Regions from separate parts of the Bacillus sp. FJAT-45350 genome, predicted to be linked through region 2. Evidence: predicted binding sites of a transcription regulator. Region 2 holds the regulator's gene; the other holds the start of a gene.
What was found. Region 2 encodes CtsR, which represses protease genes until heat stress. Its sites were predicted from a motif close to ATGGTCAATAAAGGTCAAACA; they were not measured.
Positions count from the first base shown of each region.

Region 1: CD003_RS00420 (ATP-dependent Clp protease ATP-binding subunit) is a predicted target of CtsR. The motif match lies at 11,957-11,977, and genes of this name have one in related genera.

Region 1 covers NZ_NISU01000001.1:69,590-85,332, reverse strand. Annotated here, with positions in the region: gene accC (acetyl-CoA carboxylase biotin carboxylase subunit) at 1-923, opposite strand, end outside; gene CD003_RS00465 (polyphosphate kinase 2 family protein) at 1,223-1,942, shown strand; gene CD003_RS00460 (acetyl-CoA C-acetyltransferase) at 2,096-3,289, opposite strand; gene CD003_RS00455 (dimethylarginine dimethylaminohydrolase family protein) at 3,369-4,205, opposite strand; gene CD003_RS21590 (hypothetical protein) at 4,392-4,568, shown strand; gene arsC (arsenate reductase (thioredoxin)) at 4,617-5,042, opposite strand; gene arsB (ACR3 family arsenite efflux transporter) at 5,100-6,164, opposite strand; gene CD003_RS00440 (ArsR/SmtB family transcription factor) at 6,189-6,536, opposite strand; gene arsD (arsenite efflux transporter metallochaperone ArsD) at 6,706-7,068, shown strand; gene arsA (arsenical pump-driving ATPase) at 7,107-8,870, shown strand; gene CD003_RS00425 (PilZ domain-containing protein) at 8,919-9,566, opposite strand; gene CD003_RS00420 (ATP-dependent Clp protease ATP-binding subunit) at 9,843-11,870, opposite strand; gene CD003_RS00415 (hypothetical protein) at 12,304-12,603, opposite strand; gene CD003_RS00410 (hypothetical protein) at 12,748-13,299, shown strand; gene CD003_RS00405 (deoxycytidylate deaminase) at 13,371-13,787, opposite strand; gene CD003_RS00400 (GTP-binding protein) at 13,888-15,084, opposite strand; gene CD003_RS00395 (NAD(P)-binding domain-containing protein) at 15,335-15,743, shown strand, end outside.
Region 2 covers NZ_NISU01000001.1:3,244,788-3,260,530, reverse strand. Annotated here, with positions in the region: rRNA gene CD003_RS16580 (23S ribosomal RNA) at 1-1,327, shown strand, start outside; rRNA gene rrf (5S ribosomal RNA) at 1,404-1,519, shown strand; gene CD003_RS16570 (CtsR family transcriptional regulator) at 2,421-2,891, shown strand; gene CD003_RS16565 (UvrB/UvrC motif-containing protein) at 2,908-3,444, shown strand; gene CD003_RS16560 (protein arginine kinase) at 3,448-4,515, shown strand; gene clpC (ATP-dependent protease ATP-binding subunit ClpC) at 4,542-6,986, shown strand; gene radA (DNA repair protein RadA) at 7,134-8,504, shown strand; gene disA (DNA integrity scanning diadenylate cyclase DisA) at 8,511-9,584, shown strand; gene CD003_RS16540 (PIN/TRAM domain-containing protein) at 9,786-10,889, shown strand; gene ispD (2-C-methyl-D-erythritol 4-phosphate cytidylyltransferase) at 11,012-11,704, shown strand; gene ispF (2-C-methyl-D-erythritol 2,4-cyclodiphosphate synthase) at 11,704-12,180, shown strand; gene gltX (glutamate--tRNA ligase) at 12,378-13,835, shown strand; T-box leader at 13,839-14,054, shown strand; gene cysE (serine O-acetyltransferase) at 14,149-14,775, shown strand; gene cysS (cysteine--tRNA ligase) at 14,842-15,743, shown strand, end outside.

The sequences.
Region 1 (15,743 bases), 3.2 Mb from region 2:
AGGTCCACCCCTGTTACTAATTCAGAAACAGGATGCTCTACCTGAATTCTCGTATTCATCTCCATGAAATAAAAATTCTTATGCTTATCTAGTAAAAATTCCACTGTACCTGCACCACAGTAATTTACTGCTTTTGCTGCCTTTAATGCAGCTTCACCCATTTTTTCACGTAATGATTCATCTAATGCTGGTGATGGGGCTTCTTCAATCAATTTTTGATGACGGCGTTGTATTGAGCAGTCTCGTTCTCCAAGGTGAACAATATTGCCATGACTATCTCCAATTATTTGAATTTCAACGTGTCGTGGCTCTTCTACATACTTTTCTAAGTAAACACCTGCGTTACCAAATGCTGTTTGTGCCTCTTGTTGAGCCATTGTTATTGCCTTTTTCAATCCTTCTTCACTTTCAGCTACTCTCATTCCCTTACCGCCACCACCTGCAGTCGCTTTGACGATAACAGGGTAACCGATTTCTTTCGCTGTTCTAATAGCCACTTCTACGTCTTCGATAATTCCATCTGTCCCTGGTACAATCGGAACACCCGCATTTTCCATTGTTTCTCTGGCAACAGCCTTTGCTCCCATTTTATTAATGGCTTCAGGAGACGGACCAACGAAAATGATATCGTTTTCAGAACACATCTCAGCAAATTCAGCATTTTCAGCTAAGAAACCATACCCTGGATGAACTGCATCTGAACCTGTAATCGTTGCAACACTTAGTAAGTTTACCATATTTAAGTAGCTTTTCGTTGACAGGTGAGGTCCAATACAATAAGCCTCATCTGCAAGACGAACATGTAATGCTTCTTTGTCCGCTTCTGAATAAACAGCCACTGTTTCTATCCCTAATTCCCTACAAGCCCTTATTATACGAACTGCAATTTCTCCACGGTTTGCTATTAACACTTTCTTTAACATCTCTTCTCACCCCTACTAAAGGTTCTGACTAAGACCGACTAGTCAGTCTGTATAACTGAATTTTAAGAAAATTGATATCTTTTGTCAAGTAGATTTAATAGAAAACAATATTTATTTAAAAATAGCTAATGCCGAGATTAAAAATCGATCATAATAATCCAGTATCTATTTATTATGAATAAAATGGTATCATCTTTTCTACTTTCACTAATATACTTTCACTAATCATTTTTATTTCTATATATTGACAACCGTTTGAATCTATGTAAAATAAATGTAACTTGAGAGGGGGCACGGTAATGCTAGATTTAGTAAAACCGAAAGTAAGATTTAATAGTAAAAAAGAGTACAAAAAAGAACTAAAAAAAAATCAATTAAAACTATTGCAACTTCAACGAACTCTTCACAATTCTAAAATTCCAATGGTCATTGTATTTGAGGGATGGGACGCAGCTGGTAAAGGTGGCGTCATTCGTCGCTTAACTGAAAGATTAGAGCCAAGAGGTTTTGCAGTACATTCAATTTCCGCTCCTGACGATCACGAAAAACAAAATCATTATATGAGGCGCTTCTGGAAATCCTTCCCGAAGAAAGGACAGTTATGTATCTTTGACCGCTCATGGTATGGAAGAGTACTTGTCGAACGAATTGAGAATTTCGCTACTGACGATGATTGGATGCGAGCTTACGATGAAATAAATGCTACAGAAAAGATGTTAGCTGATGATGGACACATTATTATTAAATTTTGGTTGCACATAACAAAAGAGGAACAATTAGAACGCTTTAAAGAAAGAGAACAAAACCCCTTTAAACACTGGAAACTCACAGATGAAGACTGGCGAAATAGAGAAAAATGGGATGACTATGAAATAGCGGTAAACGATATGGTCAATAAAACGGATACTCCTGATGCCAAGTGGCATATTATACATGGTGATGATAAATGGACAGCTCGAGTGAATGTACTGGAGACAATTATTGAAACAATCGAAGAACATTTAATTAAATTTGACTAAGCGCAAAATTGTTTCTATGAATTAATATGAGAAACCATTGCCATTCTTCGATTATGCTCACATTTTTTACTGTCATATTTATAGTATAATTATATAAAATAGGCTAACGCATTAGAAATTTCTCTTGCGTTAGCCTATTTTATTATCACCTTATTATTGACTGTAGTCCTCGTTTTCAATAATCATTGCAATTCCTTGCCCTCCACCAATGCATAAACTAGCGACTCCATATTTTAAGTTATTTCTTCGTAATTCATACGCTAGTGAAAGAACAATACGAGTACCACTCATACCAACTGGATGCCCAAGAGCAATTGCCCCTCCATGGACGTTTGTTTTATCCCGATCTAGCTTTAGTTCCTTTTCTACTGCTAAATACTGTGAAGCAAAAGCTTCGTTTATTTCAAATCGATCGATATCACCAATTGTTAATTCAGCACGTTTTAAAGCTTGTTTAATAGCTGGGACTGGTCCAATTCCCATAACAGACGGATCAACCCCAGATATTCCCCAGGAAACAATTTTCGCCATTGGTCGTGCATTTAGCTGAGAAACCTTAGCTTCACTTGCTAATATGACAGAAGCTGCACCATCATTGATACCGCTTGAATTTCCTGAAGTGACTGAGCCATTTTCTATGAAAGCTGGAGTTTGTTTCGCTAAACTTTCGTATTCTAACCCTTTCTTTACATGCTCGTCTTCTTCAAAAATCCAATGTTTTTTTTCATTACTCACTTCAACAGGAACTATTTCTTCAGAAAATATTCCAGAAACGATGGCTTTCTCTGCCCTCTTTTGACTTACTAGTGCATACTCATCTTGTTCTTTACGAGTGATTGAATAGTTCTTTGCTAGGTTTTCAGCAGTAATACCGACTCCACACCCTATGTATTGATCGGTTAACGTATTAAGAAGCATATCTTCATACTTAATCGGACCATATTTTACATTTGAGAAACGACTGCTAAATTGCACATGAGGTGACATTGACATATTTTCCGCTCCACCAGCTAGAGCTAAATTAGACTCTCCCAATAATATTGATTGAGAAGCTGAAACAAGTGCTTGCATACCAGATCCACACAATCGATTAACTATCATAGCTGGAGTTTCAATCGGAATACCACCATTTAACCCAATATGTCTTGCTAAGTAGGAAGCACTTTTATTCGAATGAATAACATTGCCATAAACAATTTGGTCAATTTCCTCAGCTTTTACCTGAGACCTAGTTATTGCTTCCTTTGCTGAAATAATTCCTAATTCAATCGCAGTAATATCTTTCAACGATTTTCCAAAAGAACCAATTGCAGTTCTAGCTCCATCTACTAAATAGACGTTCCCCATAGTACCAACCTCCAGCTGTATCCTAAGATTTGTTTTTATTTTACCAAAGGTTGGCAACAATTGAACACTATAGTTTTCTTTATTTTCTGACAAGAGGTAGAGTTATACAACGAAATGCTCCACCTGATTTAATAATTTCATCTATATTAACCTCAATTATTTTATATCCTCTCTCTGTAAGAGCTTTGTTTACTTCATGATTTTGTGGCATACTTATGATTTTCTTATTGCCAATTGACAACACATTTGTGCCAAGGGTAAACTGCTCTTCCTCACTAACCTCAATACAATCGTAGCGTTCTTTCAATTTTTTTACAGAATCCTCATCGATCGCAGGTGAGAAAATTAAAGCCTCTGTCTCAGAAATCACTTGAAACACACAGTCTAAATGCAAATATTTATCATCAAACGGGATAATATGAACTTCATAAGACGGCAATAGTTCTCTTATTTCTTGAATAGTCTTAAGGTCTGTCCTGCTACTATCTCCTATATACACTTGGTCTCGATCAAGAATAACATCCCCACCTTCAATAACACCTGAGGAAAGCGTTGTAAAAGGAGTAGAATTATCCTTAAGCCATTGTTTAAAAACTTCTTCTTCTCCAGTTCGAATTGTACTTTCTAAATTCCCTTTAAATAATGTGTCACCGATAGTAAATCCAATATCTCTCGTAAATACTTGTTCAGGATAATATCTAACATGAGGTAGTAATAATACTTCAACCCCATTTTCTTCTAACCTCTGGCAGAGCTCATCATGTTGTTTCAAAGCGATTGTAGTATCAATATTATCTTCTAAGTAATGTGTTTGAACCTCATTAATTGGTTCTACTATTGACATAAAGACAGGTTTACATAAGACAACCTTCTCTAAAACACCATATTCCGATGTACAGTTTGGTTTGATATCCATTTACTAATCATTCCTCCACACATTTTTCTTTAGTTTTCCTCATGTTCAATAAGTAATACAAGAATTAGCTATTCATTTAAGAGTCGAAAAATAAAAGAAATAAAACTCGTTATTTGCCTATAACACGTTTGTACTTGTTCGTCATACTATGATAGTAAGTATCAAAAAACTAAAGGGTGGTCAACGATGACTTATGATGCTACTCGTATGAGAAAGCTATTGGAGGTAGATAAATTTTTACTTGGAACTTATGAAGAAGTAAAACGTGGCATCGGTGACGATAATGTTGCACTAGAAATTGTTTTTCAAACCTATGTCATACGTGAGCCTATCATACAAAACGCATATCTACACCTGACGTAGAACAACCAAAACAACCTAGCTAGTAAGTAGCTAGGTTGTTTTGGTTGTTTATTTGCCAGTCTCTCCAAACTCTTGAATTCTTGCTCCAATCTCATCACGTACACGTTGAAAGAACGCCCATTTTTCTTCTTCTGACCCCTCAGCCTTTGCAGGGTCATCAAAACCCCAATGTACACGCTCTTTATTTGGTGGTGTCGCTGGACACACATCATTAGCGTGACCACATAAAGTAACGACTAAATCAGCTTTTTTCAAAATATCTGGATCAATCGTGTCAGATGTTTGATTCGTAATATCTATATCAGTTTCTTTCATTGCCTTTACTGCACTTGGGTTCACACCATGAGCTTCAATTCCAGCCGAATACACTTCATATTTATCCCCTAAGTAATGACGACCAAATCCTTCTGCCATTTGACTGCGGCACGAGTTACCTGTACATAAAAAATAAATGATTGGTTTTTGTTTTGTCATATCTTCTTTGTCTCCTTATTTACATTTGTTTAGACTATCTAAGGTTAAATCATTCAATTATTTGCTAACGACTGCTTTTGCGGGGAACCAATGTCTTGTGTTATTCGCTATTCTAACTAGGAAGAGCATAAGTGGAACCTCTACTAATATTCCGACCACTGTTGCTAGTGCTGCCCCAGAATGAAGACCAAATAATCCAATTGCTACTGCCACAGCAAGTTCAAAGAAATTACTTGTTCCTATCATTGCTGCAGGCGCGGCTACACTATGCTCGACTCTCCAATATTTCGCCCAAAAGTAGGCAATCGCAAAGATAAAAATCGTTTGTATTGTTAACGGTATAGCGATTAATAGTATATGAAGAGGGTTGCTTATGATTACATCCCCTTGGAAAGAGAATAAAATAATTAATGTTAATAAAAGTCCAACAATCGTAAACTTTCCAACAGTTTTTAAGTATACATTTTCAAACCATTCTTTTCCTTTTTTCTTAATGATAATTACCCTTGATAAATACCCTGCAACTAATGGAATCAGTACATATAGGACAATTGATAATAATACCGTATCAAAAGGAACAGTAACATTTCCTACTCTTAATAAAAGCATAACAATTGGCGCATAAGCCACTAATAAAATTAGGTTATTTACTGCTACCTGCACAAGAGTATATCCTGCATCCCCTCTTGTTAAATAGCTCCAGACAAATACCATCGCCGTACAAGGAGCTGCTCCGAGCAATACAGCTCCAGCAATATATTCAGTTGCTAAATCTGGTGGAATAATTCCTCCAAAAAAAACCTTTAAAAACAACCAAGCAAAAAAGAACATTGTAAATGGCTTTATTAACCAGTTTACTACTAGAGTAATTACTAATCCTTTTGGTTTTCTACCTGCGTTTACTATTGAACTAAAGTCAACTTGAGCCATCATTGGATAAATCATTAACCAAATTAAGATGGCTACCGGTATCGAAACTTGTGCATACTCAAACTTAGTTAATGTGTCTGGTATAACAGGCAGAAACTGTCCAATTGCCACCCCTACAACTATACATATAATGACCCAAACCGTTAAGTAACGTTCAAAAAAGCCGATTCCTTTACTACTATCGTTACTCATATACATACTCCCCTTTTTTAACTACTAATTACAGCTAATTCGCAATCCTGATTCTTCTAACTTCACAAGTTTTCCTTTTTGAGATGGTACATGTATTAGTAAATCCTTAATTAAAGAGTAAAGAACATTTTCTTTATCTAATGAATAAAAAACCCATTGCCCTTTTCGTTGTTCCTTTACTAAACCTAAATCCCTTAACTTGCGTAAATGCTGACTGACAGAAGGTTGGCTCATCTCAAAGATTTCAACAAACTCACACACACAGCATTCACTATCTTTTAATAGAGCGACCATTGTTAATCTTGTTTTATCACCGAGTAGTTTTAAAACAGATGCAATTTTCTCTATTTCTAGTACTTGCTCTTCACTCATCTCTTTTACCTCCTTCGTTTTAAATTCACGAATACTACATAACCTATCGTTTGCATTTCTAATCTACACACATTATTATATAAGCATATACTTATATGTCAATACGAAATGGCTTTAATTGAATTACTTTACAAATGATTAACAATAAAACTATTCAGGAGTGATTTATATGTCAGTAAAAATTGAAATTTTTGATCCAGCCCTATGTTGTCCTACAGGAGTATGTGGACCAAGTGTAGACCCAGAGTTAACGAGAATCGCTCGTGATATCGCGACATTAAATAAAAAAGGAATTGAAGCAGTTCGTTATAATTTAGCTCAAAATGCAGAGCCTTATGTAAGCACTGAAGTAATAAGTGAATTACTAGACGACGAAGGTTCTGAAGTTCTCCCTGCAACACTGGTTAACGGAAAACTAATGAAAAAAGAAAGCTATCCAACAACAACAGAATTAGCTGAATGGGCAGGAATCTCCGAAGAAGACCTAAAAGCAACCCAAAAAGCACCAAAAATTGATATCGAGATTAACTAATAAATCTGATTTAAGATTTTTATAAAGGAGACTTCAAAATGTACGATACTTTCCATCCTACAAAGCTTAAACAAACGAAATATCTTTTCTTCACTGGAAAAGGCGGTGTTGGAAAAACATCAACAGCCTGTGCAACAGCCGTATCTCTAGCAGAATTAGGAAAAAAGGTGCTAATTGTTAGTACAGACCCTGCCTCTAATTTACAAGATGTATTTGGAATCAATCTGACAAATGAGCCAGTACCTATTGTTGAGGTTGAAGGACTATATGCAACGAATCTAGATCCCGAGGAAGCTGCCGCTGCATACCGTGAACGTGTAGTTGGACCATATAAAGGAAAGTTGCCTGAGTCAGCAATTAGAAATATGGAAGAACAGCTATCAGGAGCTTGCACAGTAGAAATCGCTGCCTTTGATGAATTCACAAATCTACTAGCGAATCCTACTATGACAAACTCATTTGATCATATTATTTTTGATACTGCTCCTACAGGACATACGCTACGTTTACTCCAATTGCCAACTGCCTGGAGTTCTTTTTTAGATGACAGTACACATGGTGCAAGCTGTCTCGGTCCATTATCTGGTTTAAATGAGAAAAAAGAATTGTATGGGAACACTGTTCAAACGCTATCTAACCGTGAAGCTACGACACTCGTTCTTGTGACTCGAGCTGAATATGCTTCTTTAGCGGAAGCAGATCGAGCATCTACTGAGCTAGCTGATATTGGAATTACGAATCAAATTTTAATTGTAAATGGTGTGCACACACCGACAGAGGATGATAGTATAAGCAAAGCTTATAGTCAAAAGCAAATTCATGCATTAGAACAGATGCCTAAAGGGATATCAGGCATTACAATATATGAACTACCTCTTGTTCCATTTAATTTAACAGGAATTGATAGCTTACGAAGATTTTTTTCTAGTACAACAGATACGACAATAGCGGATGAGGCTGCAAATTTAGCGAAAACGTTACCTCCATTACACGACCTTATTTCTACTCTAGCTATGAAAGAAAAAGGCGTTATTATGACAATGGGTAAAGGTGGGGTTGGGAAAACAACAATTGCTGCTGCTATCGCTGTAGGTCTTGCTGAACAAGGTCATCGTGTACATTTAACAACTACAGACCCAGCAGCACATCTGTCCTTAGTTCTTCGCGACCAATTTGTGAATGACAATTTTACAATTAGTCGTATTGACCCGAAGACAGAAGTTGAAAACTATAGAGAAGAGGTTTTACGGACTGTTTCTGAAACATTAGACGAGGAAAGCTTGGAATATATTAAAGAGGATTTAAATTCTCCTTGCACGGAAGAAATTGCTGTTTTTCGTGCTTTTGCAAATGTTGTAGAAAAGGCAGATAATGAGTTTGTTGTAGTTGACACGGCACCTACAGGACACACATTACTGTTACTGGATGCCGCTGAATCATATCATCAGGAAATTACACGTTCTAACGGAGATATGCCTGAATCTGTTAGAAAACTATTACCAAGACTACGTAACCCTGAAGAAACAGATGTTATTCTCGTAACATTAGCAGAAGCTACACCTGTTTTTGAAGCTAGTCGTTTACAGGATGACTTAAGAAGGGCGGATATAAACCCGAGTAACTGGGTTATCAATCAAAGCATGCAAGCAACAAATACTAATGACCCAATATTAAAAGGACGAGCACAATCAGAGCAAACCTGGATAGAGAAAGTTACAAAACTTTCTAGCTCAAGCTTCATCATTCCTTGGAATAGTGATGATGTTATTGGTATTAACACACTCAAAAATTTAGGGAAATAAAAAACTAAAAGGGATGACTCTGTTTGTTGAGCCATCCCTTCATTTATATTATTTCTTTTGAATTCTATCGTTTGCTTGTTCAACATAATTATTTAATGAATCCCGCTGCTTGTCACTAATATTAAGAAACTGAATGGAATAGTGATAAAGGTCTTTTTCAGTTTGAGTATGCACGACACGACTCAAGATTAACTCTCTTGTTTTGAGAAATGGACTATCAACTACGACTTCGAGTAACTGTCCCTTACTGAAATACGATTTTAATGCTATTTGAACTCCACCTTCACTAATGTCTATTACTTTTGTCTTTTGCCACTGTTGACCAATTGGTGGAAAGACCCTGATGTCCATAGCTACGGAGTTTTTAAGGTAAGCCCCTAATTTTACTCGTTTACTTTTCCTTCTATTTTCTTCAATTATCTCTTTTGTTGGACTCAGAAATAAATACTTCTCATCATTAAAAGTATGGATTGATTGAGTCTTTGCTTCATAGAAGTACACTTCATTTTCGTTTAATAGATCAATCTGTAGTTCAACTTGCTTCTCTATTTCTAATTTTGGTAAATCCTTAGGAGAAATAATTTTAATCGCAAACTGTTTTGATTGAATTTTAGTCACTTCTCCAACAATAACCTTATTATCATATGTTAATATACAAATTTCCCCATTTAATTCTGAACGAATACTTGAACTCATCTACTCACCCAACTTTGTCAAATAAAATATTTAATCCTAAAACCATTATAACATTACTTCGAATACTAATTTGAGCAAATTAAGAAAATTATTCCTTTTCAATTTGAATAGAGTGTATGATGTAGCGGAATTTTATCAACTGCACACAAGTTTAACCAACTCCTTATGACTAATTATAAATGATGAGTTATTAGTTATGAATAAAAAATAGAAAAAGGGGTTGTTCGAAAAGGGAAAGTTAACCCTTTTGAAACAACCCCAAAGCTAGCTATAATTCTAGATTTTTTTATTCGGTGTAACTTGTATTTCACCATCAATAACTTCTACCGTTATATTTTGAACACTTTCATTATCTAAAATGACGTCAACTAGCTTATCCTCGAGATGATCTTGGATGGCTCTTCGAAGTGGGCGTGCTCCAAATTTTTCATCATACCCATACTCAACTAGCTTTTCCTTTACTTCATCTTTCATGTCAATTGATACTCCTTGCTTCTGAGCCTGTACAAGTAATTCCTGCAACATATTCTCTAAAATACTGAGTAAATGTTCTCTTTCAAGTTTATTGAATTTTACAACTGAATCAATACGGTTAAGAAACTCTGGTTTAAAATAAGTATCTAGCGTTGTGGCGTTACTTGTCATAACGATTATCGAATCTTTGAAGCTGACCGCTCTTCCTTTGCTATCTGTTAGTCTTCCATCTTCAAGCACTTGCAAAAACATATTTTGAACATCTGGATGAGCTTTTTCCATTTCATCTAATAGAATGATGCTATAAGGCTTTCTTCTAACTTGCTCAGTTAATTGACCAGCTTCTTCATGCCCGTCATATCCAGGAGGTGAACCAATGAGCTTTGATACTGTATGCTTTTCCATATATTCACTCATATCTAAACGTATTAGAGCATGACGGTCACCAAATAATTCCTCTGCCAGCACTTTCGTTAATTCTGTTTTCCCTACACCTGTTTGACCAACAAAAAGGAAGGATGCAATCGGTCGCTCTTGTTGCCGAAAGCCTGCTCTGTTACGACGAATTGCTTTAGAAACAGCTTGGACTGCCTCGTCTTGACCAATGACTTTTGCAGATAAAAGGTCAGATAAATTCTTTAATTTTTCCTGCTCTGCTTGTTGTAGCTTGGTAACTGAAATACCTGTTTTCTTTTCAATGATTTTCTCGATATCTTCCACTGTTATCTCATTAATTATATTCTTCGCTGAAGAAACTTTCTCTTCTAACTGTAACTCTTCTTGACGTAATCTAGCTGCTGTTTCATAGTCTTCTTTTTCTGCTGCTACTTGTTTTTCCCTTAAAATTTCTTCAAGTCTTTTTTCAATCGTCGTTTTATCATTCACTGACGATTTTAGGTTTCTCTTTGCTCCAGCCATATCTAGTAAATCGATCGCTTTGTCTGGTAGATGACGGTCTTGAATATAACGATGTGATAGTTCTGCACACGCTTCTAATACTTCATCAGAGTACTTTACAGTGTGATAGGCTTCATATTTAGGCGCAATACCTTTTAAAATTGCTATTGTGTCTTTTACGGAAGGTTCTCTTACCTGAATTGGTTGAAAGCGGCGTTCAAGTGCCGCGTCTTTCTCAATCTCTCTATATTCATTTAACGTTGTTGCTCCAACTACTTGAACCTCTCCTCTTGCCAGTGCCGGTTTCAAAACATTTCCTGCATCCATCGATCCTTCTGTCTTTCCTGCACCGACAAGTTGATGAATTTCATCAATGAATAAGATAATATCCTTATTTGCTTCGAGCTCATCTAACAGTTGTTTCATACGCTCTTCAAATTGCCCTCTGTAAGATGTACCAGATAAAAGAGATGCCACGTCTAATGAAATCACCCTTTTATTACGTAGCTTCTCTGGAACCGTTCCTTCGACAATCTTTAGAGCTAATCCTTCTGCGATAGCTGTTTTCCCTACACCTGGCTCGCCAATTAATACTGGATTGTTTTTATTTCTTCTATTTAATATCTCAGCTATTTGCTCTACTTCATCATCACGACCAATGACAGGGTCAATTAATCCTGTTCTTGCGATTTCTGTTACATCTCTTCCATAGGTCTCAAGTACGCCCTTTTGTTTGTCATCTGTACCTGATACTTCACAGATTCCCGTTGAAAAACTTCCTTGGTTAGAGCCAAATACATTCGAGCTTTGATTGCTATTTACAAAGTGATTACTATAGCAATCTGAACATACTCTAAAATCACTTCTCTTACCGTTTACTTCATAATATAACATGACATTCGCTTCGTTCATTTGGCATTGTTGACATTTCATTATAATCACTCCTTTTTTGACTTTGACTAACTTTGACCTTTACTTACTATTACTATACAATCTCTCTAACAAAAAGACAAGAGTTTATTTTGACTTTTATTGACCAATATGAATTCACTCTTTATATGTATTACTTATTACTTATTTATTCATGTTTTAACACATTTCGACAAATCCTTTGGTATAATCAAAACGTTATTTTATTATGAACGATTATTATTCTTAAGGAGAATAGAACATGCCTCTATTTCATTCAATTTCCTCACATAAAATAAAAAATATATTGAAATATAACGAGTTGTCTACATAAAGCAGTAAGTGAAGTTGTATTCAATGAACAAGGTAACGAGGTATCACTTGTCATTTCAAATTAATTCACTCCTAATAAAAGGTGCTGAACAAAAGATATATATTCTTGTTTAAGCACCTTCTTTTAAGCCTCTTTCTCTTTTATCATTTCACGGATTCCCTCTAGCTCCTTTAAAGATAATACCCCTAGAGATTTTTTAATTTCGTCTTCTAATTGCTTCTTATTCCTTTCACGATACTTATCCCACCATTCTCTTAACCCTTCTGTATGATCGAGTAAGTACTCAATATCAATCTCATCAACCTCATCGTCAGATAAATAATTCAAAACAGAGGCTAGAAATCCATTTAGCATCTCTATTTGTTCTTCAATATTTTCTTTAGCTGGATTTTCTTTTTCCGAATCAGCTGTTTTACGTGGCAATGTTACCCCTCCTTATTCGTTTTACTATGTACATTAGTATAACCATAAAACCTCTGCCACTATCAGCTAACGAGTGAAGTAGGTATACTAGAAAGGTGACGTGAGGTTAAGCAAAGATTACTATCTAAAGTTGGAGATGATTCAATGAAGAATGAGTATCGTATATATTTTAAAAACTTGGAATCCAAGGATAAAGAACTCCAGTATGAGGCCTATAAAAATTTATTAACCGTAACAGAAAAGAAAGTAGATTGGGCTTACGAGATATGGGACCAATTAAAAGAGGATTTAACATCTAAGGATAATCATAAGAGATCTAGAGCTGCACAATTTTTAGCCAATTTAGCAATCAGCGATCAGGATAACAGGATATTAAAAGATTTTCCTACATTATGGGAAGTGACGAAGGATCCTAAATTTGTCACTGCAAGGCACAGTTTACAAGCGATATGGAAAGTTGGCTTAGCTGGTGATCTACAAAAAGATTTGGTCGTTAGCCATTTAGTCAACCGCTTTACGAACTGTAAGGGAGAGAAAAATTACACCTTGATTCGGTTTGATATCATACAAGGCTTGCGAAACTTATATGATTGCGTACATGATGCAACATTAAAACAAAAGGCATTAGATTTAATTGCGACGGAAAACGAGGATAAATACAGAAAGAAATACGCGACAGTTTGGAGTAATACATAATCTCCTAAACATAATAGAATTAAAAAAAGAAGGCATCTGATCGTTCACAGATTCCTTCTTCTTTTTTCAAGCTATTCTTTTGTTTGATAATGAATCCACTCTAAATCCTTATTGAATAATTTATTATATTGATTCGGATAAGACTTAGCATAGATTACTTTTTTTATTCCCGCTTGTGCTAATAGCTTCGTACATGTTTCACAAGGCTCATGCGTTACATATGCCGTAGTACCATACAAATCTTCCTTCGCATGTAAAAGTGCATTTTGTTCAGCATGAATCGTTCTAATACAACGTCCTTGCTCATTCAAGCAACAATCATCCTCTGTACAATGCTCATGCCCATGAATGGAGCCATTATAGCCAGTAGATACTATACGATTATCCTTTGTTATAACACAGCCAACTTTCGCCCGTTTGCATGTCGACCTATCTGCTAAAACTGATGCAACCGTTAAAAATGTTTCATCCCAACTTGGTCTAGCCATACTGATCTTCCTTCCCCAAAAATCATAATCAATATCTTAACCTAATTGTAATGAAAAGTAGAAGAAATTTCACTTTTTTTTTGGTTTTTGTCGATATTTATCACCTTTGTACCTCTTGAAATGGAGGTAATGTGTCATTAAATTGACTCCAATCGCAAACAAGTTCTTCCTCTGTTAATAAACACTGGTTCAGCGAATGAGTAATCTCTTCTTGATTAATATGAATACCTATCATAACTAATTCTGTTGCTCTGTCACCATAAATAGGGTCCCACCCTGCTTTCATCTCTGGATCTTCTGCCAGTAGCTCCTCTTGTTCTTCTTTCGATAGAGCAGCCACCCAATATCCAGCAGGGTCAAGTACTAGAGATGGACCAGCCTGACTTAATAACCCTATGATATCGTTTCTACTGGCTAGCCAAATAAGCCCCTTTGCTCGAACGATATCCTTAGGCCATTGCTCAATCCACTTCATTAAACGTTCTGGATGAAATGGTTTACGGGCTCTATAGACAAATGATGAAATACCATATTCCTCTGTCTCAGGGACATGCTCATGTTGAAGCTCCTTTAACCAGCCAGCCGACTGACTAACTTCCTCTAAATCAAACAAATTAGTATTCAAAATATCTTCTGGATTAACTTGCCCATGAGAGGTACGAATAATTTTTGCTCTTGGTTGAAGAGTTCTAATTACTGCCTCAAGCTTTTCTAATTCCTCTTCTGATACAAGGTCACTTTTATTAAGTATTAGAACATCACAAAATTCAATTTGATCAATTAATAAATCAACGACTTCACGATAATCTTCTTCATTTACTGCTTGTTTACGGTCGAGCAAACTTTCTCCTGAAGAAAAATCATGCCAAAAACGATATGCATCAACAACCGTTACCAATGTATCTAATCGACAAAGCTCTGTTAAATCAATCCCACTTTCTTCATCCTGATAACTAAATGTTTGAGCAACTGGTAACGGCTCACCAATTCCCGTTGATTCAATTAAAATATAGTCAAATTTACGAGAGTTCGCTAATCTTTCAACCTCAACAAGGAGGTCCTCACGAAGTGTACAGCAAATACAGCCATTGGACATTTCTACAAGCTTTTCATCTATTCGTGATAGACCTCCACCCTCTTTAATTAGTTCCGAATCAATATTTACTTCACTTAAATCATTTACAATAACAGCTACTTTAAGCCCTTGGCGGTTGTTTAACACATGATTTAAAATCGTTGTCTTACCAGAGCCCAAGTATCCACTTAAAACAGTAACTGGAATTTTATTGTCTATCATATTTTCTCTTCCTTTCATAATAAAACGTAATGCGTTCTTTTTAAAAGCAGTGCACGGACCCAATCGCCCACTCAGAATCAGCTATCAATTAGTTACTTCCATCTCTTCCTATCCAAATCCCAAAATCGTAATTATTACGTTTTAAATTTTATCATAGATTTAGTATTTGTGTTAACTTGTTGCATAATCCCTTTTCTTTCTATATATTAAACGTAATGATTACGAATATCACATTAGGAGGAAAACAATTATGTATGAATGGCTTATCGTCGGTGGCGGAATTCAAGGATGTACTATGGCGAGTTATCTACTTAAAGAAAAGAAGATTCCCGTAACTAATCTTGCTATCGTAGATGCTCACTCCACTCCCTTAGCTACGTGGAAAAGGTGTACAAATGCAATTGAAATGCCTTATTTACGTTCACCTTCAATTCACCACCTTGATCCAGATCCATTCGCGCTTGAAAAATTTGCGAAAACAACAGAAGGAAGAAAGCTAGCTTCATTTGTACTACCTTATGACAGACCTGGCTTACAGTTTTTTAATACACATTGTGATCATCTCTTTGATGAAATAAACCTAGAAGATTGTTGGGTACAAGGAAAGGTTAATGGACTAAAGCGCCAAAATAATCATTGGACCCTTAGTCTTGAAGATG
Region 2 (15,743 bases):
TCCACTGCCAAGAAAAGCCTCTAGCGAGGTGAGAGGTGCCCGTACCGCAAACCGACACAGGTAGGCGAGAAGAGAATTCTAAGACGCTCGGGAGAACTCTCGTTAAGGAACTCGGCAAAATGACCCCGTAACTTCGGGAGAAGGGGTGCTCTGTTAGGGTGCAAGCCCGAGAGAGCCGCAGTGAAAAGATCCAAGCGACTGTTTAGCAAAAACACAGGTCTCTGCGAAGCCGCAAGGCGAAGTATAGGGGCTGACACCTGCCCGGTGCTGGAAGGTTAAGAGGAGAGGTTATCCTTCGGGAGAAGCTTTGAATTGAAGCCCCAGTAAACGGCGGCCGTAACTATAACGGTCCTAAGGTAGCGAAATTCCTTGTCGGGTAAGTTCCGACCCGCACGAATGGTGTAACGACTTGGATACTGTCTCAACGAGAGACCCGGTGAAATTATATTACCTGTGAAGATGCAGGTTACCCGCGACAGGACGGAAAGACCCCATGGAGCTTTACTGTAGCTTGATATTGGATTTTGGTACAGTTTGTACAGGATAGGTAGGAGCCTTGGAAACCGGAGCGCAAGCTTCGGTGGAGGCGTCGGTGGGATACTACCCTGACTGTATTGAAATTCTAACCTAGGACCGTGATCCGGTTCGGGGACAGTGTCAGGTGGGCAGTTTGACTGGGGCGGTCGCCTCCTAAACAGTAACGGAGGCGCCCAAAGGTTCCCTCAGAATGGTTGGAAATCATTCGTAGAGTGCAAAGGCATAAGGGAGCTTGACTGCGAGACCTACAAGTCGAGCAGGGACGAAAGTCGGGCTTAGTGATCCGGTGGTTCCGCATGGAAGGGCCATCGCTCAACGGATAAAAGCTACCCTGGGGATAACAGGCTTATCTCCCCCAAGAGTCCACATCGACGGGGAGGTTTGGCACCTCGATGTCGGCTCATCGCATCCTGGGGCTGAAGTAGGTCCCAAGGGTTGGGCTGTTCGCCCATTAAAGCGGTACGCGAGCTGGGTTCAGAACGTCGTGAGACAGTTCGGTCCCTATCCGTCGCGGGCGTAGGAAATTTGAGAGGAGCTGTCCTTAGTACGAGAGGACCGGGATGGACACACCGCTGGTGTACCAGTTGTTCCGCCAGGAGCATAGCTGGGTAGCTACGTGTGGACGGGATAAGTGCTGAAAGCATCTAAGCATGAAGCCCCCCTCAAGATGAGATTTCCCATTACGTTAAGTAAGTAAGACCCCTTAGAGATGATGAGGTTGATAGGTCTCGGGTGGAAGCATGGTGACATGTGGAGCTGAGAGATACTAATCGGTCGAGGGCTTATCCAATTTTCTAAGGTTGAAATGAATTCGACGACCTGCATATATAACACTATCTAGTTTTGAGAGAACAACTCTCAGAGAATCTAGTGATGATGGCGAAGAGGCCACACCCGTTCCCATGCCGAACACGGAAGTTAAGCTCTTCAGCGCCGATGGTAGTTGGGGGCTTCCCCCTGCGAGAGTAGGACGTTGCTAGGTAAATGTAAAGCATCCTTTTATAAGGATGCTTTTTTTCGTTGATGAAGCACAAAGCTGAAGAGCGATTGGCTCGAAGAGTCAACATCTTCATTGAATAAGCCGATGGATGCATCGTGAAAGACTTCATACAATAACTACATGTCTCCCTGCGAGACGAATACCTTTTCTTCGTAAAACAACATGAAAAACATCATAGCTTAAACATAATGATCTGCCATCCCCGTAGAAGAAAAGGTATGAGCCAGGACGTTGCTAGGTAAATGTAAAGCATCCTTTTATAAGGGTGCCTTTTTTTGTGGAATAAGCACGAGCTGAAGAGCGTTTGACTAGAAGAGGCGACAGCAATTTCATTAAATAAGCCAATGGATACGACAATCTGTGTAGCTGGGACAACATGTCCCTCTGCGAGATGAATGTCTTTTTATCATTGTGCAAAACCTTATATTTGACGTTGTTAGCTAGCCTTATAACAATTTGCTATTGGTATGCAATTTGTATGAAAAGCGAAGTTATAATATGAAAATTTAAAAATTTACAGAAAAAAACGATAGAAATTTTTTGAGTTAAATAGTGTTACTTCATAGACTTATTGGGTAATAATGAATAATGGCATGTTTACCTTATGTATGAAACCATTCGACATATCAGATAAAAAATAGTAAATTTTCATCTTCTATTGACCATTGTTTACATAAAGCATATATAAAATGTAGAACGATTATTAAAGGAAAAAAGTAAGTTTTCTTGAACTAGTCATTAATGAACCTCTTAATTAGAGATTACTCGAATGATTTTGTTGAATCTGGCTATACTGAGTTATGTATTGCAACTAAGAAAAGATTTCATTATAATATAGTTATAGTCAAATATAGTCAAAGTCAGAGGGGAAGGAGGTTCACTAATGAGGAATGTCTCAGACATTATTGAAAGTTACTTAAAATCAATCCTCACAAAAAGCGAAGAAGATTTAATTGAAATTAAAAGAAGTGAAATAGCCCATCGCTTTCAATGTGTTCCTTCTCAAATAAATTATGTAATCAGTACTAGATTTACAATAGAAAAGGGGTACCTTGTTGAAAGTAAACGAGGTGGGGGAGGATATATTCGAATTATTAAAGTTAAAGCAAATGATGATGCTGCCCTCTTTGATCAGATGTTAAATCTAATTAATAGTCAAATTAGTCAATCATATGGTGAAAGTATAGTTGCTAGATTGTATGAGGAAGAAGCAATTTCAAAGAGAGAAGCAAAATTAATGCTTGCGGCAATTGATCGAACGATATTTCAAACAACAACCGAACATCGTGATCAAATAAGGGCAAATTTATTAAAATCAATGCTTCAAACCTTAAAATACAAAAACTTAGATTGAAATGAGGTGGTAAGCGATGATATGCCAAGAATGTAATCAGAGGCCAGCAACATTGCACTTTACAAAAATAATTAATGGTGAGAAAACTGAGTTTCATATTTGTGAGCATTGTGCAAAAGAAAAGGGGGAACATTTCCCGGGAACAAATAGTTTTTCAATTCACCATTTATTATCTGGATTATTGAATTTTGATCCAAGCTCACAAGGGCAATCATCAACGATAAAAGCTCCACAAAATGTGAGTTGTGAAAAGTGTAAAATGACTTACGAGCAATTTGCAAGAACGGGAAGATTTGGGTGTGCGCACTGTTATCAAACGTTTAGTAGTAAAATAAATCCAATTCTGAAGAGAGTACACAGCGGAAATCAAACCCACGCTGGTAAGATACCAAAAAGAATTGGTGGAAGTATTCAAGTTAGGAAGCAAATTAATCAATTAAAAGAAGAAATGAAAGCAAATATAGAGCAGGAAGAATTTGAAGAAGCAGCAATTATACGTGACCAAATTAGATCATTAGAACGATCATTAGAAGAAAACCAAGGGGAGGGGTAGACCGTGTCACTTGAACGATTTATTAGTGAAGCGATTAGCCCTTGGATGAAAAAAGATGGGCCAGATTCGGATATTGTATTGAGTAGTCGAATAAGATTAGCTAGGAACCTTAAAGATTATACATTCCCTCTAATAGCAACAATGGATGAGTCAAAAGGGTTAGTAGAACATATTTCAAGCAGGGTAGTAGGTGACTATGGTTCAGTTGGGGAGCTAGAGCTACTTCATATGGATGAAATGAAGCCAAATGAAAAGCGAGTCCTAGTTGAAAAGCATTTGATTAGTCCTCACTTAGCAGATGAGTCAAAGCATGGAGCTGTTCTTTTAAGTGGTGAAGAGTCAGTTAGCATTATGATTAATGAGGAAGACCATCTGCGGATTCAATGTATATTTTCAGGATTTCAACTTATTGAAGGGCTAGAATTAGCTGGAGGAATTGACGATTGGATTGAAGAAAAACTTACTTATGCCTTTGATGAAAAAAGAGGGTATTTAACAAGTTGTCCTACGAATGTAGGCACTGGTTTACGAGCATCAGTTATGATGCATTTACCAGCGTTAGCTATGACCCAACAGTTAAATAGAATTTTACCGGCTATTAATCAATTAGGCTTAGTTGTTAGAGGAATTTATGGAGAAGGTAGCGAAGCTTTAGGTAACCTCTTCCAAATATCAAACCAAATCACGCTAGGTAAGTCTGAGGAAGACATTGTTGAGGATTTACGAGGGGTTGTTCTTCAATTAGTACAACAAGAACGATCTGCTAGAAAGCTTCTCATGCAATCATCAAAACTACAGTTAGAAGATAGAGTCTATCGCTCCTACGGGATACTAGCATATAGTCGTGTGATTGAATCAAAGGAAGCGACTCAGCGATTATCAGAAGTACGCCTAGGTATTGACCTTGGTTTGATAAATGGAATTTCAGGTAATATTCTTAATGAATTAATGATATTGACTCAACCAGCCTTTTTACAGCAATTTGCTGGAGAGACGTTATCTCCTGATCAAAGAGATGAACGAAGGGCTGCTCTTATTAGAGAGCGCTTAAGGCTAGAAGAAAATTCGTAGAACTAAATTATGGAGGTGGAGAGACTATGATGTTTGGAAGATTTACAGAACGCGCACAAAAGGTACTTGCTCTAGCGCAAGAGGAAGCAATTCGTTTAGGACATAGCAATATTGGAACAGAGCATATTTTACTGGGGTTAATTAGAGAAGGGGAAGGTATTGCTGCTAAGGCTCTTCAAGCATTAGGTTTAGGTTCAGAGAAAATCCAAAAGGAAGTAGAAACTCTGATTGGAACTGGTCAAGAAGGTTCTAAGACAATTCATTATACACCAAGAGCAAAGAAAGTGATTGAACTTTCAATGGATGAAGCGAGAAAATTAGGACATTCTTATGTCGGAACTGAACACATCCTTTTAGGTCTAATTAGAGAAGGAGAAGGTGTTGCAGCTCGTGTATTAAATAATCTTGGTGTTAGTTTAAATAAGGCTAGACAACAAGTTTTACAATTGTTAGGAAGCAATGAAGCTACAAGTGGTAGTCAACAATCAGGAGGTAGTGCTACACATGCAAACACTCCTACGCTAGATAGCTTAGCGAGAGATTTAACGGCTATTGCAAAAGAAGAAGGTCTAGACCCTGTTATTGGAAGAAGTAAAGAAATTGAACGTGTTATTCAAGTATTAAGCCGTCGTACAAAGAATAATCCTGTACTTATCGGTGAGCCTGGTGTTGGTAAAACTGCAGTAGCAGAAGGTCTTGCTCTAGCAATTGTGTCAAATGAAGTACCTGAAACGTTACGTAACAAGCGTGTTATGACACTAGATATGGGTACAGTTGTAGCAGGAACAAAGTATCGTGGTGAATTTGAAGATAGATTGAAAAAAGTTATGGATGAAATTCGTCAAGCTGGTAATGTCATTCTATTTATTGATGAATTACACACATTGATAGGTGCTGGTGGTGCAGAAGGAGCAATTGACGCATCAAACATTTTAAAACCATCTTTAGCTCGTGGGGAGTTACAGTGTATTGGTGCGACTACTATTGATGAGTACCGTAAGTATATTGAAAAGGATGCAGCTCTTGAGAGACGCTTTCAACCAATTAGAGTTAATGAGCCAACTTTAGATGAATCTATTCAAATTTTAAAAGGATTACGAGATCGTTATGAAGCGCATCATCGTGTAAAAATTACAGATGCGGCGATTGAAGAGGCTGTAAAATTATCAGATCGCTATATTTCAGACCGTTTCTTACCTGACAAAGCGATTGACTTAATTGATGAAGCAGGTTCAAAAGTGCGTTTACGTTCATATACTGCTCCACCAAATTTAAAAGAGCTAGAACAAAGATTAGAAGAAACAAGAAAAGAAAAGGATGCCGCAGTCCAAAGTCAAGAGTTTGAAAAGGCAGCATCATTACGTGATACGGAACAAAGATTACGTGAAGAATTAGAAACAATGAAAAACGCATGGAAGGAAAAACAAGGTCAGGAGAATATTGAGGTTTCTGTTGAAGATGTTGCTCAAGTAGTAGCTATCTGGACTGGTATTCCTGTTTCTAAATTAGCAGAAGAAGAAACAGAGAGACTACTTAAGATGGAAGAGATTCTTCATCAAAGAGTTATTGGTCAAGAAGAGGCAGTTAAATCAATTTCTAAGGCAGTACGTCGTGCTCGTGCTGGCTTAAAGGACCCTAAACGACCAATCGGTTCATTCATTTTCTTAGGACCAACAGGGGTAGGTAAAACAGAGTTAGCTCGTGCAGTGGCAGAGACACTCTTTGGCGACGAAGAAGCGTTTATTCGCGTTGATATGTCTGAGTATATGGAAAAGCATGCAACAAGTAGATTAGTTGGTTCTCCTCCAGGATATGTAGGGCATGAAGATGGCGGACAATTAACTGAGAAGGTACGCCGAAATCCATACTCAGTAATACTGCTAGATGAGATTGAAAAGGCACATCCAGAGGTATTTAATATTCTTTTACAAGTGCTTGAGGATGGTCGATTGACAGATTCTAAAGGACGTACAGTTGACTTTAGAAATACAGCTATCATCATGACATCGAATGTTGGTGCAAGTGAATTAAAACGTAATAAATTCATGGGCTTCACAACTGATAGTGAGGGTCAAGAACATAGAGATATGAAAGATAAAGTTATGGGTGAGCTAAAAAGAAGCTTCCGTCCAGAGTTCTTAAACCGTATTGATGAAATTGTTGTTTTCCATTCACTTGAAAAGAAACATATTCGTGAAATTATTACATTAATGGCAGAACAATTGAAAAAGCGTTTGGCTGAACAAGGAATTGACCTTGAACTGACAGAAGCAGCGAAGGATAAAATCTCTGATGAAGGCTTTGATCCAGAGTATGGAGCAAGACCACTACGTCGTGCATTACAAAAGCAAGTAGAGGACCGTTTGTCAGAAGAGCTTCTTAAAGGGTCAATTAGCAAAGGGAAAAAGGCAATTATTGATGTAGAAGATGGAGAACTGGTTGTCCATTCAAAAGAAAATGCACAAGTTTAACATTTTAACCGGGGGATTGTAATAATCCTCCGGTTTTTCTCCATAGTATAGATAATAAGACTTCCATATAGCCAGCTTTTCCACACGCTCTAGAAGAAACTTGTGCTAAGATTATAGTAAATAGATTGGCTAAAGTGGGGTATGGAGATGGCAAAGAAAAAAACAAAGTTTATCTGCCAAGAATGTGGGTATGAATCAACGAAATGGATGGGAAAGTGTCCTGGTTGCCAAAGCTGGAGTTCCATGGTAGAGGAGCTTGTTGATACGAATCCTCGTAGTCGAAGCTTTGTAACATCTAGTAGTTCAGATAAGAAGGCTCAAATGATTACGACTGTAACAAGTGATACGGAAGAACGAATTAATACAAATATGGTTGAATTGAACCGTGTTCTCGGTGGAGGGGTTGTACCAGGTTCTCTTGTATTAGTTGGTGGGGACCCAGGTATTGGGAAATCTACACTCTTATTACAGGTATCTGCTCAACTAGCGCGTAACAAACACAGAGTTCTATATATTTCAGGTGAAGAATCAGTAAAACAAACAAAAATAAGGGCTGACAGGCTTGATGTTGTTGTAGATGAACTATTTGTATTAGCTGAAACAGATTTGGATTATATTGATAAAGCGATTGAGGAAATTAACCCAATGCTTGTCATCATTGACTCGATTCAAACTGTATATCAAGCAGAGGTTACATCAGCACCTGGAAGTGTATCTCAAGTAAGGGAGTGTACAGCTGCATTAATGAAAATTGCCAAGACAAAAGGAATCGCTATTTTTATCGTAGGTCATGTGACCAAGCAAGGTTCAATTGCTGGACCTCGACTTTTAGAGCATATGGTAGATTCCGTTCTCTATTTTGAAGGAGAACGTCATCATACGTATCGTATCTTACGTGCGGTAAAAAATCGTTTTGGTTCGACTAATGAAATCGGTATTTTTGAGATGAAAGAGGTTGGACTAGAAGAAGTAACAAATCCATCTGAAATTTTCTTAGAAGAAAGGTCACAAGGTGTGGCAGGTTCAATTGTCGTTGCGTCTATGGAAGGAACTAGGCCAGTTCTAGTAGAGCTCCAAGCATTAGTATCACCGACGAGTTTTGGGAACCCGAGACGAATGGCAACGGGAGTAGATCATAATCGTGTTTCTTTATTAATGGCGGTATTAGAAAAGCGCGTTGGATTATTGCTACAAACACAAGATGCATATCTTAATGTAGCAGGTGGTGTTCGCCTTGATGAGCCTGCAATTGATTTAGCTATCGCTATTAGCATTGCATCGAGCTTCCGAAACCAAATGACAAACCCTACTGATGTGGTCATAGGTGAGATTGGGTTAACAGGAGAAGTGCGTCGGGTGTCTAGAATTGAACAAAGAGTTAATGAAGCAGCAAAGTTAGGATTTAAACGTGTCATCCTACCTGAGAAAAATATAGGTGGCTGGACGGTTCCTAAGGGAATTAAGGTTGTTGGTGTTTCTTCAGTTGAGGATGCGCTAGATGTTGTATTAGGGGGATAGGTAACGATGGAAGACCGAAATCAAAATTCTTTTATATCAGAAGTGTTACAACTAGTTGCGCCTGGTACACCATTGCGTGATGGTATAGACAATGTTCTAAGAGCAAAAACAGGTGGTCTAATCGTACTTGGTTACAATAATGAAATGATGAACATCGTAGACGGTGGCTTCTTCATCAATTGTGAGTTCTCACCCGCCTACTTATATGAGTTAGCAAAGATGGATGGTGCAATTATCTTAAGTGAGGATGGAAAGCGTATTTTATATGCAAATACTCAGCTTGTACCTAACAATTTTATTGAGTCGAATGAGACAGGAATTCGCCACCGGACAGCAGAGCGGGTAGCAAAACAGACGAGAAATTTAGTTATTTCAATATCTCAAAGACGCCATGTTATTACATTATATCAAGGGGAACATCGGTACTCATTAAAGGATATTGGGGTCATTTTAACAAAAGCAAATCAAGCAATTCAAACGTTAGAAAAATATAAATCAGTTCTAGACCAAGGAATTACCAACTTAGGGGCATTAGAATTTGAGGAACTGGTGACTTTCCATGAAGTTTCACAAGTAATTCATCGTATACAAATGGTGTTACGAATAAAAAATGAAATTCTTAACTATGTCAATGAGCTAGGTAGTGAAGGGCGCTTGATTACGATGCAGTTAAATGAACTAGTATCTAATGTAGAGAAGGATGCTGCTCTATTAATTAAAGACTATGTAAAAAATAAGGAACAGGATGGTTTTGAGACATTACGAGAGCTAACTAAGCTGTCAAATGAGGCACTATTAGATGATAATGTCATTGTGAAGCTACTTGGGTATTCAAAGACCATTAATGTTCAGGAGTATACAGTTAGTCCAAAGGGGTACCGAATATTGCATAAAATCCCACGATTGCCACCTATCGTAATTGAAAATTTAATCAAAGAATATGGGGATTTAAGTAAAATTATGGTTGCTTCTATTGGAGAGTTAGATGAAGTAGATGGAATAGGGGAAGCGAGAGCAAAGATGATTAAAGAAGGCTTAAACCGAATTCAAGAGCAATTATTTATTGACCGACATATTTAATTGGTTTATAAAAATAACTTCTTGACTTTATTGTTATATATAATGTAGAATTGAATGTTTTGTTAATTGACAAAAGCGAACATTTTTGTTACGTTTAGATCATAGCAATAGTGTTAATTTTGTGATTTTATGTGAAATTTAGTTTGCTAGGTTTCAAATAAGGAGAATTGTCTATAATAAATAAAAGGAGGTGACAAGTAGATGCTGAAACGGATCGTTCAACTGTTTTTTATCTTAGTTGGTGGAACCCTTGGATTTATATTTATACCAGACCTTATTCATCTACTAAATATGGGTCAAATACCTGCATGGCTCACAAATTCATATGCGGGAGCAGTTTATGGTGCAATTATCTTATATCTTACTACTTTTTGGCTGGCTGACTATATCGTCGGTGCGATGCGGTTATTGGAGGAAGCAATTGTTAAGGCACCTGTCACAGATGTTCTTTTCGGTACAATGGGGCTAATATTTGGTCTTATCGTCGCTTTCTTAATAGGGATTCCTCTAAATACGATAAATATACCTGTTGTAAGTTCAGTCCTACCAATTTTCATTACATTCTTTTTAGGATACTTTGGTTTCCAAATTGGCTTTAAAAAGCGTGATGAACTAATTAATTTATTTTCTATTACAAATCGACTTGGTAAGAAAAAAGAAACTGATGCTGAAATGGATATGCTGCTGAAGCAAGGTGTTCGAAACAAAATTTTAGATACGAGTGTTATTATTGATGGGCGTATTGCAGATATTTGTAAGACAGGATTTTTAGAAGGTACGTTAATTATTCCAGAGTTCGTCCTTGAAGAACTTCAACATATAGCAGATTCTTCTGATGTTCTAAAGAGAAATCGTGGTCGTAGAGGCTTAGATATTTTGAATAAAATCCAAAAGGAGTTACCGATTAAAGTTGAAATTTATGAAGGTGACTTTGAAGAAATACAAGAAGTCGATAGTAAGCTAGTAAAACTCGCAAAAGTTATTATAGGTGTTGTTGTGACAAATGACTTTAACCTTAACAAAGTATGTGAATTACAAGGTGTTCCGGTTCTAAATATTAATGATTTAGCAAATGCCGTAAAACCGGTTGTATTACCCGGGGAAGAGCTTAATATCCAAGTAATTAAAGATGGTAAGGAGCATAATCAAGGTGTTGCTTATTTAGATGATGGAACAATGATCGTTGTTGAAGGTGGTCGAGATTATATCGGAAAGACAATTGATGTCATTGTTACTAGTGTACTTCAAACGAGTGCAGGTCGAATGATTTTTGCTAAACCTAAGCTTTTAGAAAAGGCATTATAAGTGAACATTGCATGCCGGTAAAGAGTTTTCTATAATAAGTAAGTACCAAAGGCTGGTACCAATCTCAACTTCATTGAGGTTGGTGGTAGCCTTTTGATTATGAAATTGAAAATGGTGATATCATGCTGTATTCGGTTGTTATCCCTGCTGCAGGCCAGGGGAAGAGGATGAAAGCAGGAAAGAACAAACAATTTATTAGCCTTGCAGGGAAGCCTGTGATTATACATACACTATTAGTTTTTGAAGAGGATCCATTGTGTAGTAAAGTGGTACTTGTAGCAAATAGTGATGAGGTTGAAGTTATGAAAGAGTTAGTTGAAAAACATTGCTTAACAAAAATCGACTCAATAGTATCTGGAGGATCAGAGCGTCAATTTAGTGTGTCTAAAGGATTGAGTGCTTTAACAGACGAAGACGAAATCGTCCTTATTCATGATGGAGCAAGACCTTTTATTCGCAAAGAGCATATTCATGAATTAGTTCAAGTAACTAGTAAGGACGGTGCAGCAATTATCGCCGTACCAGTAAAAGATACAGTAAAGCTAGGGAAAGATAAACAGGTGGTTAATACAGTTGATCGTTCAAGTCTATGGGCAGTTCAAACACCACAGGCTTTTCAATTATCTCTAGTGAAACAAGCACATAAAGAAGCAATGGAAGAGAACTATTTAGGAACTGATGATGCTAGTTTAGTGGAGCGAATGGGTAAGAAGGTGTCAATCGTACAGGGTGATTACTTAAATATGAAACTGACAACGCCGGAGGATCTCTTGTTTGCCGAAGCCATATTACAATCGAAATGGGGAGAAACCTAATGATAAGAATTGGACAAGGATTTGATGTTCACCAATTAGTGGAGGACAGGCCGTTAATAATAGGTGGGATTGAAATTGATTATGAGAAAGGGTTATTAGGACACTCTGATGCAGATGTATTACTACATACAATTGCAGATGCTTGTCTTGGTGCTATCGGTGAAGGTGATATAGGAAAGCACTTCCCCGATACGGACCCAGCATTTAAAGATGCTGATTCAGCCAAGCTTCTTACTCATGTATGGGAAATCGTAAAGAAGAAAGGGTATAAGCTAGGAAATATCGATTGTACAATTATTGCCCAAAAGCCGAAAATGGCTCCGCATATTGAGCCAATGAGAAAAAGAATTGCCGAGCTTTTAGAAGCATCTGTAGAACAAGTAAATGTAAAAGCAACAACGACAGAAAAGCTTGGCTTTACAGGCAGACAAGAAGGAATTGCGTCGCAAGCAGTGGTTCTTTTAGAAAAATTATAAGTTATGAATTATGATTTATAAATTTAAATCTTAGAAAAAATGGTTAATGAGTTAACCAGAATTAACAATTATTATTAGCTTTTCATCCATAACTCATAATTATGAATTCATAATTGCATTTTCCCTCCCTGGTGCTAAAATAGTAGCAGTACATTTGGAACGCAAAAATAAAATTATAGAATGGAAGGTGTCACTAGATGTCAAATGAAGTAAGAGTTCGTTTTGCACCTAGTCCAACAGGACATTTACATATTGGCGGGGCTCGTTCTGCCCTTTTTAATTATTTATTTGCACGTAATCAAGGTGGAAAGTTCATTTTACGTATTGAAGATACAGACCAAGCCCGCAATGTTGAAACTGCACAGGAAAAATTAATGGATAGCATGAAATGGCTAGGCTTTAATTGGGACGAGAGCACTGATATTGGTGGAGAGTATGGCCCTTATAGCTGTATGGAGCGTCTTGAAATATACAAGGAATATCTTCAACAGTTGATTGATAGTGGAAAAGCTTACTATTGCTACATGACTGAAAGTGAGCTTGAGGCAGAGCGTGAAGCGCAAATGGCACGTGGGGAAACGCCTAAGTATAGTGGAAGAGACCGCAATTTAACGGAAGAGCAGAGAAAAGAATACGAAGCAAAAGGTTTAAAGCCGGTTGTTCGATTCTTGGTAGAAGAAGGACAAAATGTTGTTATTGATGATGCTGTTCGAGGTACAGTTACTTTTGAAACTGATGGCATTGGTGATTTTGTTATAGCAAGAAAAGATGGAATTCCAATGTACAATTTTGCAGTAGTTGTGGATGATCACTTAATGAAAATTTCTCATGTTATCCGCGGAGAAGAGCATTTATCAAATACTCCTCGACAAGCATTGTTGTATAAAGCTTTTGGCTGGGACGTACCAAAGTTTGCTCATGCATCGCTAATTCTTAACCCTGACCGTCAAAAGATGAGTAAGCGTGATGAATCTATTATTCAGTTTGTTGAGCAGTATAAAGATCTTGGGTACATGCCAGAGGCGATTGTTAATTTTCTAGCGTTACTTGGTTGGTCTCCGGTTGGAGAGGAAGAGATTTTCTCTTTACAACAGCTAGAAGAACAATTTAACCTCGAGAGAGTAGCAAAAGCACCAGCCGTTTTTGATACAGAAAAGCTAGCTTGGATGAACAATCAATATATAAAAGAAGCCGATTTAGATATCGTCGTAAACTTAGCTCTTCCTCACCTTGTCAAAGCAGGTAAACTACCTGAAGATATGAATGAGGAACAAAAAGAGTGGGCGAAAAAGCTAATTGGTTTATATCAAGAGCAAATGCAATATGGTGCTGAAATAGTTGAGTTATCAGAGTTGTTTTTTAAGGATACAATTGAGTATAATGGGGAAGCAAAGGACGTTCTTGCTGAAGAGCAAGTGTCAGAAGTTCTTGCCCACTTTTTAACAGAAGTTGAGCAACTAGAAGGGTTTAAGGCAGACGCCCTTAAGCAAGCAATGAAAGCAACACAAAAAGCAACAGGACATAAAGGTAAAAAGTTATTTATGCCAATACGTGTAGCAACAACAGGCCAAACTCATGGTCGCGACTTACCAGATACATTAGAGCTACTAGGTAAGGAAGCGGTACTAAGTCGTGTTCAATCATTGATAAATTAAATAGAAAAAGCGTTGACAAGGAAAAGTAGATGACAGTTTCTTCAAAGAGAGAATCACCTAGGCTGAGAGTGATTTAAGAAACGTCTTTGAAATTGCCCCTTGGAGCCTCTTATTGAAATAGTAGTAGGTAAGAGCGGTTAGGTCCGTTACCCAGTTTGAGAGAAGAAAACGAGTATGTTTTCTTAAACAGAGTGGAACCGCGTTAAAAACGTCTCTGTGCTATAAATGGCACAGGGGCGTTTTTGCGTTATATTCAAGAAAGGCAATGACTTAAACATTGCTTCTAGATTAGATGGGAGAGGTTGTGACAACGATGTGGAAGACATTATTGAACGATATTGATGTAGTATTTGATCAAGACCCAGCTGCGAGAAGTCGTGTCGAGGTGGTATTTACATATTCGGGTGTTCATGCGATTTGGAATCACAGATTAGCACACTGGTTTTGGAAAATGAAACTTTATTTTTTTGCCCGGGCAATCTCACAAATTAGTCGATTTTTTACTGGAATTGAAATACATCCAGGTGCGAAAATTGGTCAACGTTTATTTATTGACCACGGTATGGGTGTAGTTATTGGAGAAACATGTGAGATTGGTGATAATGTAACGATTTATCAAGGTGTAACTTTAGGGGGAACAGGAAAAGAAAAAGGAAAGCGTCATCCCACAATAGAGGATAATGTATTAATTGCATCAGGTGCTAAAGTGTTAGGTTCTTTTACAATTGGAGAGAATTCTCGTATCGGTGCAAACTCGGTCGTATTAAAGCCAGTGCCAGCGAACTCAACAGTAGTTGGTATACCAGGGAAAATTGTAATGCAAGATGGGGTGAAAGTGAAAGGGAGTCTTGACCATCACACTCTGCCTGACCCTATTTCGGATAAATTCCGTGAGTTAGAAAAAGAAATTGAAAAGCTTCGAGAAGAACGTAGCAATTGATGTCAACAGTAAGGAAGAATAGAATAGATTAATTAATATGATGATATAAAGGAGTTGGAAATGTCTATGGCAATCCACTTATATAATACTCTCTCAAGAAAAAAAGAACCTTTTACACCGATCGAAGAAGGAAAAGTAAAAATATATGTATGTGGTCCAACAGTATATAACTACATTCATATAGGGAATGCACGCCCTGCAATCGTGTTTGATATGGTTCGTCGTTATTTAGAATACCGTGGCTATGATGTTACGTTTATTTCTAATTTTACAGATGTTGATGACAAACTTATTAAAGCAGCTAAAGAATTGGGAGAAGATGTTCCTACAATTGCTGAACGCTTTATTCATGCATACCACGAAGACACATGTGCACTAGGTGTAAAAAAAGCGGATCATCATCCAAGGGTAACAGAAACGATGCCGGAAATTATTGAATTTGTAGAAAAGCTAATAGAAAAAGGCTTTGCTTATGAATCAAATGGCGATGTGTATTTCAAAACAAGAGCGTTTCCTACTTACGGACAGTTATCTGACCAATCAATTGATGATTTACAGCTAGGAGCTAGAATCGAAGTGGGACAGAAAAAAGAAGACCCTCTTGATTTTGTTCTTTGGAAAGCAGCTAAAGAAGGAGAAATTTCTTGGGATAGTCCTTGGGGCCAAGGAAGACCAGGTTGGCATATTGAATGTTCAGCGATGGTAAAAAAATATTTAGGAGATACAATTGACATTCATGCTGGTGGTCAAGACCTGGCGTTCCCACATCATGAAAATGAAATTGCTCAATCAGAAGCGTTAACAGGTAAAAAAATGGCTAATTATTGGCTCCATAATGGCTATATTAAAATAGACAACGAAAAAATGTCGAAATCGCTCGGAAACTTTGTTTTGGTACATGACATTATTCAACAACATCCGGCAGAAGTTGTACGATTTTTTATGCTAATGGCTCACTACCGTAGCCC